2 regions of the Lysinibacillus sp. G4S2 genome follow, and region 1 is predicted to be linked to the other one. Evidence: riboswitches for the same ligand, from Rfam matches in the RefSeq annotation. Region 1 holds a riboswitch; the other holds the start of a gene.
What was found. Region 1 has a riboswitch for thiamine pyrophosphate ahead of QUF91_RS14460 (ABC transporter substrate-binding protein). Riboswitches for the same ligand answer to the same signal wherever they lie in the genome.
Positions count from the first base shown of each region.

Region 2: another riboswitch for thiamine pyrophosphate. It lies ahead of thiT (energy-coupled thiamine transporter ThiT); the one in region 1 lies ahead of QUF91_RS14460 (ABC transporter substrate-binding protein).

Region 1 is NZ_JAUCFJ010000002.1:2,806,920-2,811,957, reverse strand. Features, by position in the region: gene parC (DNA topoisomerase IV subunit A) at 1-964, shown strand, start outside; gene QUF91_RS14470 (sigma-70 family RNA polymerase sigma factor) at 1,079-1,612, shown strand; gene QUF91_RS14465 (hypothetical protein) at 1,593-2,780, shown strand; TPP riboswitch at 2,842-2,952, shown strand; gene QUF91_RS14460 (ABC transporter substrate-binding protein) at 3,122-4,126, shown strand; gene QUF91_RS14455 (thiamine-binding protein) at 4,128-4,418, shown strand; gene QUF91_RS14450 (ABC transporter permease) at 4,418-5,038, shown strand, end outside.
Region 2 is NZ_JAUCFJ010000002.1:4,736,721-4,741,758, forward strand. Features, by position in the region: gene QUF91_RS24285 (hypothetical protein) at 106-819, shown strand; gene map (type I methionyl aminopeptidase) at 845-1,600, opposite strand; gene QUF91_RS24295 (hypothetical protein) at 1,651-1,827, opposite strand; gene thiT (energy-coupled thiamine transporter ThiT) at 2,023-2,583, opposite strand; TPP riboswitch at 2,750-2,857, opposite strand; gene QUF91_RS24305 (magnetosome magnetite crystal formation protein family) at 2,981-3,313, shown strand; gene QUF91_RS28345 (LUD domain-containing protein) at 3,466-3,618, shown strand; gene QUF91_RS24315 (AAA family ATPase) at 4,262-5,038, opposite strand, start outside.

The DNA.
Region 1 (5,038 bases):
AGAAATTAAAATTACTTTAGATGTTCTTGTCCCAAGTGAAGAGGTCGTAGTGACTGTCACAAAGGATGGCTATATTAAGCGTACATCTACACGTTCACATGCCGCCTCGAACGGTCAGGATTTTGCGATGAAGGATTCCGATTATTTATTGTATGAAGCAAATTTAAATACACAGCATCATCTACTGCTGTTCACAAATCGAGGTAATTACATTTATCAGCCTGTCCATGAGCTACCAGATATACGTTGGAAGGATCTTGGTCAGCATATTTCAAGTATTGTGCCGACTGGAGAAGATGAATCCATTATTGCTGTATACGGATTTGAGACATTTGAACAGGCCAATACGTATGTCTTAACGGCAACGAAAGATGGACAAATTAAACGTTCACCTTTAGCAGATTATGCGGTAACTCGTTATTCAAAGCCAATTAAAACGATGAATGTTAAAACAGGCGATGAAATGATTTTTGTAGATTTCGTGTCAGACGAGGTGGAATTATTATTAACGACTGATACAGCCTATTCAATCCGCTTCCCAATTGAGGAATTACCAGTAACAGGCGTAAAAACAGGTGGCGTCAAAGGGATTACACTGAAAGAGGGAGAAGCGTTAGTCGGTGTCAATGTATTACAGCCAAATGACACTGAATACGTTGTGATTGTGACACAACGTGGTGCTGTGAAGAAAATGAATGTAGCTGAGGTAGAAATGACAAGTCGTGCTAAACGCGGCTTAAAAGTGTTAACAGAGTTAAAAGCGAACCCACATCGTATCGTGGCTGTAGTGAAGGCTACTGATGAGGAACAGCTAATCATCGAAACCGAAAAAGGTGGGCAAGAAATCCTCGATGTACAAGCATTGACTCGAGCAGACCGCCATTCAAACGGCTCCTTTAAAGTAGATATCGCGACAGACGGTGCCATTTCACACGTATTAACATCCAAAAAAGAAGAAAAATAAAAGTAATTTTCTAGCCCATGCTCTTTTTGAGAGCTGGGTTTTTTTATGTAAATTGAAACCAACAAGCTTTGTGCTTTGTCTAACTTATACAATCGAATGAAGGGAGGATATACGTTGGAAAAACAACAAAGAGATGCACAGCTACGTGAAGCTATGGATTTATACGGTAATTACTTACTACGACTAGCTTATACATATGTAAAAAGTAAAGAGAAAGCAGAGGATATTGTGCAAGAAGTGTTTATTCGATATTACATTCAAATGGAGCAATTTGAAGGGCGTTCTAGTGTAAAAACATACTTATATCGTATGGTCGTGAACGAATGTCATAATTACTTTAAAAGTTGGGCGTATAGAAAAACTGAATTGACAAGTTTTTTTAAAAAGCGTGATACCTCAATTTCAGCGGAATCAGAAATTTTAAAGAAAGAAGAGATAGATGTTATTGCTGACACTATTACTACATTAGAAACAAAATATCGAGAAGTACTTTGGCTTTATTATTATGATGAACTTTCGGTGAACGACATTGCATTAGTTTTACAATGTTCCGTTAACACAGTGAAGACAAGGCTAGCAAGGGGGAGAAAACGGGTAGGCATTCAATTGGAAAAGGAGGGGTTTTATAATGGAAACGAATTTACATGAACGATTGAAGGATATAATACCCGACAATATAGAATTAACCACCCAGAAAAAAGAAGGAATCTTATCGGCGGCGCATGATAGATTTGTCCAGCAGCAACAGCCTGTAAAAAAACATGGGTGGAAGCCTGTAGTAGTTGGAGTTTCAGCCTTGGCTCTTACAATCTTGCTAAGTTATCCATTTATAGAAGACGGTATAGAACAATTGATTGTTTCGCAAGTAACTGATCGAACTTATGAAGAAATTAGTATACCAGGTCGTTCTACTGAAACGTTATTCACAGCTATATTTGATGATGCAACAAACTCTTTCTTTTACTACGAAGGAGGTAACATTTATTCTTATGCAATCGATACACAAATTGAAAAAGTTGAGATGAAGGGTGAATCGCCTATTTCAAAGATTCTCGTGAATGAAAACTGGCTTGTTTGGATGGGTGATGGTAAAGAGGAGGATGTTTTCGTTAAAAATAGGGAGACGTTAGAGGTCAAAGAATTTTCTACTAGTTCTTTTATAGATTTAGATGATGATATACTATTGACAGATAAAAATGATACAAAAAAAGGTCAAACTATTTATAGCTTGACGAATTTACGTACAAACGAGGTAAAACAATATAAACAATTCTTTGATAATAGTTCAGTAAGTCAGCCGATTTACCAGGATAATCAGTTGCTTATACCAGAAGTCGTTAAAAAAGATGGTGAAGAAGTGGTGCGCTTTACGCTCTATGATGTTGGAACAGAAAAAGAGAAGCAATACGAATTACCTTTTAAAGGAACGTTGGACATTGCACTTACCGACCAAAAAATTTATGCTTCCTTTAAAAATGGAAAAAGCTTAGAGACAGGTTATGTTGATTTAGTAGATGGATCTTACCATAAGATTGATGGTAAAAAGGCTTTTTCTTTAGCTGTCTACAAGAATAAACTTGCTCTAAATGAGTTTGTACCAAATGAGGATAAATCTCGATTTAAGTTATACAAAGTAGAAGATGGCTCTTTATCATCGCTTCCCGACTTTAAAGATGTTCAACTAGTTCTCTTTAATCCACGTTTTACAAAAGAAGGGACATTGCAGTTATTTGGGGTAAATGAAAAATATATTTTAGAAGATGGAACTCTTGAAGAGAGAGATGGGGCTGTTAAATTATATTTACAGCGCTTTTAGTAAAGAGACCCTTGTCATTTACAGATAGATATGGGTATAATAATCACGAAAAGTTCATATGGAAAGAATGTAGGGGGACTGGTAGTTGCCAGCTGAGATTGTGTCCGATAGACGCTGACCCTTTGAACCTGATTTGGCTCGTACCAGCGTAGGGAACATCTATTCAAAAAAAAGAAAGTTTTTGATACTGATTGTAAAACGTCTGGGAGGAATCCTGGGCGTTTTTTTATGTTTTTGTTGTATGTGCAAGCCTTGGGTACATACTAATTGTGAATACGCTTTCTTCTGGTGGAAACATTCATTCATGAACACTTTCACATTACTTACTGGGAGGATTAAACATGAAAAAATGGTTATTGATTCTGATGGCTACACTTTTAACATTAGTGGGTTGTAGCAAAAAAGAGGAGACAAAGGATAAAAACGATGCGAATGCATTAAAAAAGGTATCGGTCGTGCTAGATTGGACACCGAATACAAATCATACAGGTTTATATGTAGCGGAAAAACTTGGCTACTTTAAAGAACAGGGCTTAGATGTTGAAATTTTATTACCTGGCGAAACGGGTGCAGATCAACTAGTGGCGTCTGGTAAGGCTCAGTTTGGCGTAAGCTACCAAGAAGGGATTACACAGGCACGTGTGCAGGATGTACCTTTAGTATCGATTGCAGCGATTATTCAACATAATACTTCTGGCTTTGCATCCACTGCATCTAAAGGGATTACGTCACCGAAGGATTTTGAAGGTAAAACATATGGTGGCTGGGGTGCACCACTTGAAAAGGCTGTCCTACAATCACTTATGCAAACAGAAAATGCGGATATTAATAAGTTAGATATTGTCAATGCAGGTGATTTGGATTTCTTCACAATGATGAAAAAAGATATTGATTTTGCCTGGATTTATTATGCATGGACAGGGATTGAAGCAGAACTTCGTGGTGAAAAATTGAACATGCTTTATTTAACAGATTATAGTGATCAGTTAGATTATTACACACCTGTACTTGCTACAAATGAAAAAATGATTAAGGATGATCCGGATACAGTCAAAGCATTTGTCGCTGCTGCAGCAAAGGGCTATGAATATGCGATAAGTCATCCGAGTGAGGCGGCTGATATTTTATTAGAAGCGGTACCTGACTTAGATAAAGACCTCGTGCATAAAAGTCAGGAATGGCTAGCAGATAAGTATCAAGACGATGCGGCGCACTGGGGCGAGCAAAAGCTAACTGTCTGGGAGAACTACGCAAAATGGATGGCCGACAACAAAGTTTTAGAGGGCGAATTTAACGCAGAACAAGCATTTACAAATGACTTTTTACCGAAAAAGGAGACAAAATAACATGGCAAACTCATTAATTAGTGTACAAATTATCCCGAAAACTGAAAAATATGAAGATGTTATTCCATTTGTCGATGCAGCGATTGCCGTTATAGACGCATCAGGGGTGAAATATGAAGTTCATCCATTAGAAACGACAATGGAGGGTGAGCTATCGACTTTATTACAAATCATCGAAAAAATGAATGATAAGATGATAGAACTTGGTGCTATTAATGTCATTACTCAAGTGAAAATTTTATATCAGCCATCAGGTATTACAATGGGTACGTTAACGGAGAAATATCAGTGATGAAGTCGGTAATCAAACAAGGAAGGACGATAATTTTTATCGCCTTCCTCTTATTCATATGGGAACTAATTGTCCGTTTGGCAGATGTTCCACATTGGCTATTGCCTGCACCAAGTGCCATTTTGAAAGAAGGCTTTCAATCGTATGAAACGTTCTTGCCGCATGCGTTTGCAACTGTTCAATTAGCACTTCTAGGTCTTGCTATCGGGATATTGTGCGGGCTAACGGTTGCCGTGTTATTACATCGTTTTACGTTTATTCGGGAGCTATTTTATCCTATTCTCATTATGTCACAGAATGTTCCTGTGCTCGTCCTAGCACCGCTATTAATCATTTGGTTTGGATTTGGTTTATTGCCAAAGCTTATTATTATTTGTCTCGTGTGCTTTTTTCCAATTGTGATCTCGGCAATGGATGGCTTTCGTCAAACCTCACCAGAGCTGAAACATTATTTTGAGATGGTCGGTGCAACGAAAGCACAAACCTTTTGGAAACTTGAATGGCCGTATGCGTATCCAGCGATTTTTTCAGGCATTAAGATCGCGGCAACCTATAGCGTTATGGGAGCGGTCATTGCAGAATGGCTAGGTGCGAAAAAGGGGATTGGTGTCTATATGACA
Region 2 (5,038 bases), 1.9 Mb from region 1:
CACGATACATTGTTAGAAATTTCCGTTATAATGAAAATATAATGTCACAGTCCTATACTTATTTGTCTTTTCCCTATACAATTTAACACGAAGGGAGAGGAAAACATGCCTCGATTTATTTTGATGACAGTATCTTATATTGTCTCACTTATCCTAACCTTTTCATCCTATTTCATGAAAATAAACGATCAATCTTCATTAGAGATCTCAAATCGTTTTCCTGTAATATTCGCACCTTTTAATGTTAGCTATGTGATTTGGATTGTAATTTACATGTTACTTGGTTATTGGTTAGTCATGAATATTAAAAAGACATCTATTAAACAGACTGTTCTCTTTAGTAGCATTTGCATCATGCAGGCGTTAACAATTGTGTTTTGGCATCACGAACTATTTATCGTGACAATTGCTAGTACGTTTATTTTAGTACTGTATTTATTTTTGTTGTACAATACGTACCCTCTCAGCGATCATTCACCTTCAGGTCGAATACCCTTCTCGATTTACTTCGCATGGGTTACATTTATACTGATGACAAACGTAAGCTTTACGCTAACATCTTATCAATGGAATGGTTTTGGCCTTAGTAATCCACTTTGGGCAGTTATTTTACTGACAATCGGGGTCGCAATAGCGCTACATATTCGATTCCATCATTTTGATATTATGTATCCAAGTGTATTTATCTGGTCCTATGTTGGGGTTGCGTTACATAATGGTTTAGATGAGCTACTTGTGACAACGGCATCTTTATTTTTATGTGGAGTGCTACTTGTCGGTATATTATTTATCAAAAAAAATCCTGCCTACCAAAAATAAATTGGTTAGCAGGATTTTAGCTTTTTTATTGTTCATCAAGTGAAGTTAAAATAATTGGTTTGTCTTTTGTAACGATAATTGAATGCTCGATTTGAGCAACTAATGATTTGTCTGGCGTAACGAATGTCCAGCCATCACCAGATTCCACAATATGCTCCGCTTTTGCCGAGATAAATGGCTCGACTGCAAGCACCATGCCCTCTTTCATAATTGTAGAATCCCATGCATCATAATAGTTTAAAATATGATTTGGCTCATCATGTAATGAACGACCTAATCCATGACCTGTTAGGTTCATGATCACTGTTAAATCATTGGCATACGCTTCACGCTCAACAGCTTTTCCGATTTGGTTTAATTTCGAGCCTGCTTTTACTTTTGTCATTGCACGATCAAAAGCACTTTTAGCTACGCGACATAGCTTTTCTTTATCCTCATAGCCTTCACCAACTACAAATGAAATACCCGTATCAGCAAAATAGCCATTTAATGAACCAGATACATCAATGTTTACGATATCTCCCTCATTAATCACACGTTTACCTGGAATACCATGTGCGACTTCCTCATTAACACTAATACATGTGTATCCTGGGAAATCATACTCCCCTTTAGGTCCAGAAACTGCTCCTGCCTCAGCAAACATACGGCCTGCAATTTCATCTAGTTCCAGTGTAGTTACACCTGGTTTTGTAGCGGCCTTCATTGCTTCACGAATTTCAGCACAAATACGGCCGATTTTTTTAAAGGCTTCAATCTCTTCTTGCGTTTTTACGATCATTTTTAACGTCCCTTTCATCTAATATCTATTCAATAATATAACATAACTTTTTATACAAAAAACGCTAAACGCTTTAAATATTGTATGTCATCATAAATTGTAAAGTGCTGAAAAACAGGCTCATCTCCAAAACGTGAGATCGATTTCCGTTCCGGCTGGGCGCTTTGCCGCTGTCGCTTCGCTTTAGCACAGAGAATACATTTGTTGCTGTCGCTTTGCTTTAGCACAGAAAACATCCGCTGCGCTGCAGGGTCTCATCTGTGACGCTGATCCCCAAAGAGTCGCCCAGCCGGAACGAAGAACAACTTATTTTCATAACATACGGTTTACTATACGTCATCCCTAACTAGCTAAAAAAGCAATAATCCCCCATTCAATTTAATAAAAATAAAAACCCTCCACTCATGTGAAGGGCATAATAGTTATGATTTTCGTTGCATTAATTGAGGAGCGGCTGTAAATAACAGAACAGCAACAATTGCTGTTAAAACCGTTGCTGGTAGCATATATGTTCCATTATAGATGATTGAATAAATCCATGCATTTTGATCGCCAGCATATTCTGAGAAAAATACAGCGCCAGCAATTGTATGTGCCGCATAACGTAAAAACCCTGCTAATACAGTTCCTAAAATAATATAAAGTGCCATTTTTGTTTTGTTTAAATTTTTCGCAGCCTCAAGTACTGGTCGACGAACAATTGCAGCTAAACCAACTACAGTGAAGGCAACGCCGTAATCGAGTAATCCTTGAAGCCAATGTACAATATAGGCACCAAACATTGTTTGCATAACACCAATTAGTAAGCCCGTCGTTAGACCTGGAATAAGGCCCCATCGGAATGCTATTAAAATTATTGGCACCATCACTAGACTAACAGAGCCACCTTGTGCCCATACTTTAAAGGAAACCTGATCAAGCACTAGACCGATCGCTGCGAATATTGCAATCTCCACAAGCATTAAAAGTCTTTTTTTGTCCATATTATTCTCTCCTTTGTTCCGATGTAGGATACAAGAGCAGGAATAGAAAACATTCGATAAATATGTCCCTATCTGACACCAAAAAGACTTAATCTCTACTCAGTACGTTTTTAGTGACCGAATAAAGAAAAAACGATGCCAGGACAGAGCCTCACATCGTAAAAGTGTCGGTTTCTATCCACATCCCTACGCAAGTGTTAACTTACAGGTTCAAAGAGTCAAGGCATTAAGTGCCCAGTCTCAGCTGACATCATCAGCTCCCCTTGTGGTCGTTACATCTTAATTTAATTGAACTACCTAATTGTACGCAAACACGGTTATGATTACAACCTCTTCCACATTTTTTTTGAAACTTTGCTGTTTTTCATGCGTAAATATAAAAAAAGGAGGTACTACTATGGAGAACCAAAAAGTTTTGTCTGCCTTTAGTTATCTCAGTATTTTGTTCGCACCTTTTATTGTGCCAATAGTGGTTTATTTTGTTTCAAAAGATAGCTACGTCAAGAAACATTCTATCCGAGCACTTATATCTCATTTAATTCCAGTCGTGTTTGGAATTATCTTCTTCGCCGTCTTTATCTTCTCAACTTTATCATTTAACACTTTTGAACCGGATTCAGGTAGCACTACGTTTCTTATCATTTGGTTTGCTTCATTCGCAATTTACTTACTCATCTCTCTAGGCATCGTAATTTGGAATATTATTCAAGCTGTTCGCGTGATCCGATAAGTTTCATTACGGAATTGAACAGGTAATACTAAGAGTTAAAGGAGCTGTTATTTTAATGAAAGTATCTAAAGTTGTCAAAACCGCCGTAAAATTAGCACCTTTCGTTATCCCAATTGTAAAAAAAGTAATCGCTACAAAGAAGGGAACAACTAATTCCTCCAAAAACATCTATAAGAAATAATACGCTCCTAAAGTTAAATGGGGTTATTTCCGGACCTAGTAACTCTGCTGATATTGAAATAATTTTAGTTGTCGGTGTTCACGGCCCTATGTACATGACCTACATTATTATTGATGATTTATAGGAAGGGTTTTCTGCAACAGAAGTGCAGCGACAAAAATTTTTAATGAGCTGCAGTTTTGAGATTTATCGAGAACTTTTGATTGTTTATCGACCAACTTTATCGATTTATCACCCAACTTTTTTAATTTATCAACCAACTTTCGAAAAATATCGACATCTACCTATTATCTGACCGCACTGATAATTTGCACATAAGCATATTTTTTTACGCAAAATTTAACATCAAAAAAACGCGAGAAATCAACGTTTCTAAATTGATTTCTCGCGCTTTTTAAGGTTTTGACCAGTTTTGTCCCAGTCTCTTTTATTGTTGTTGAAATGAAATTAAGGCGTCATATTAAATAAAATATGGCTCTTCGGCAAAGCGAAGCGTCAGCTACAAATGCTTTATCTGTGCGAAAGCGAAGCGACAGCAACAATTAGATGTACAATCGCTCTCTGTTATAAGTCTGTTCTGTTCGATTATGGTGAGTAGTCATAGCTTTCCTTTTAAAATGCGTAAAATTTATAAAAGTTCTACGCTATCGTTGAATGAAGTGGAAGTAGCTCGACACTCGCCAACAGGAAAGAAAGTTGCCTAGAATGAAAATCACCCTGGATTTAAAACGCCACAACATTCACAAAGATTTTGATCGTTTTGTTTTTCACTTCACTTCAAAATATGTTTGACTGTGACCATTCATTGTTTTTTCAACATGTAAAACTGCGGGCATTGTAGCTTTTAATTCTGCAACGTGTGATATGACACCAATCATGCGTCCAGAATCTTGTAAATCAATAAGAGTATCAATCGCCTTATTCAATGCTTCTTCATCGAGAGAACCAAAGCCCTCATCAATAAACATCGTTTCAATACGAACATTACCTTGGAAGCTTTGAATGACATCTGCCATACCAAGGGCAAGACTTAAAGATGCATTAAACTTTTCTCCCCCTGATAATGTCTTCACATCTCGTAATTGATCCGTATAAGCATCATATACATCTAGTCCAAGTCCACTTTGCTTCGCATGCTTTTCTAATCGATCTGAACGTCGTAGCTCAAATTGCCCATTGGATAAATGATGTAGACGGACGTTCGCTGCCTCTGTAATTTTATCTAAATAATTGATTTGAATATAACGCTCAAAGGATAGCTTTTTCGCATTCTGTCCATTTAACATTGCATAGAGTTCCTTCACCCGTCCCGCCTCTTTTTCAAGGGAGCGTATTTCCTGTTCCGTTTCCTCAACTTTTTCGATAAAGTCTGTGCACGCTTTCGCAAATCCTTCTATCTGTTGTAATACTTTAAAGGCTTCTTCATATGTCACACGGAGCATCTCTAACTTTTCTTCCATTAACGTTAAATCTTGTTTCTCTTGACCTTTAAGATGCTTTGCTCCCTCAGTAATTTGTACTTGCAATGTGTTTATTTGCAGAGC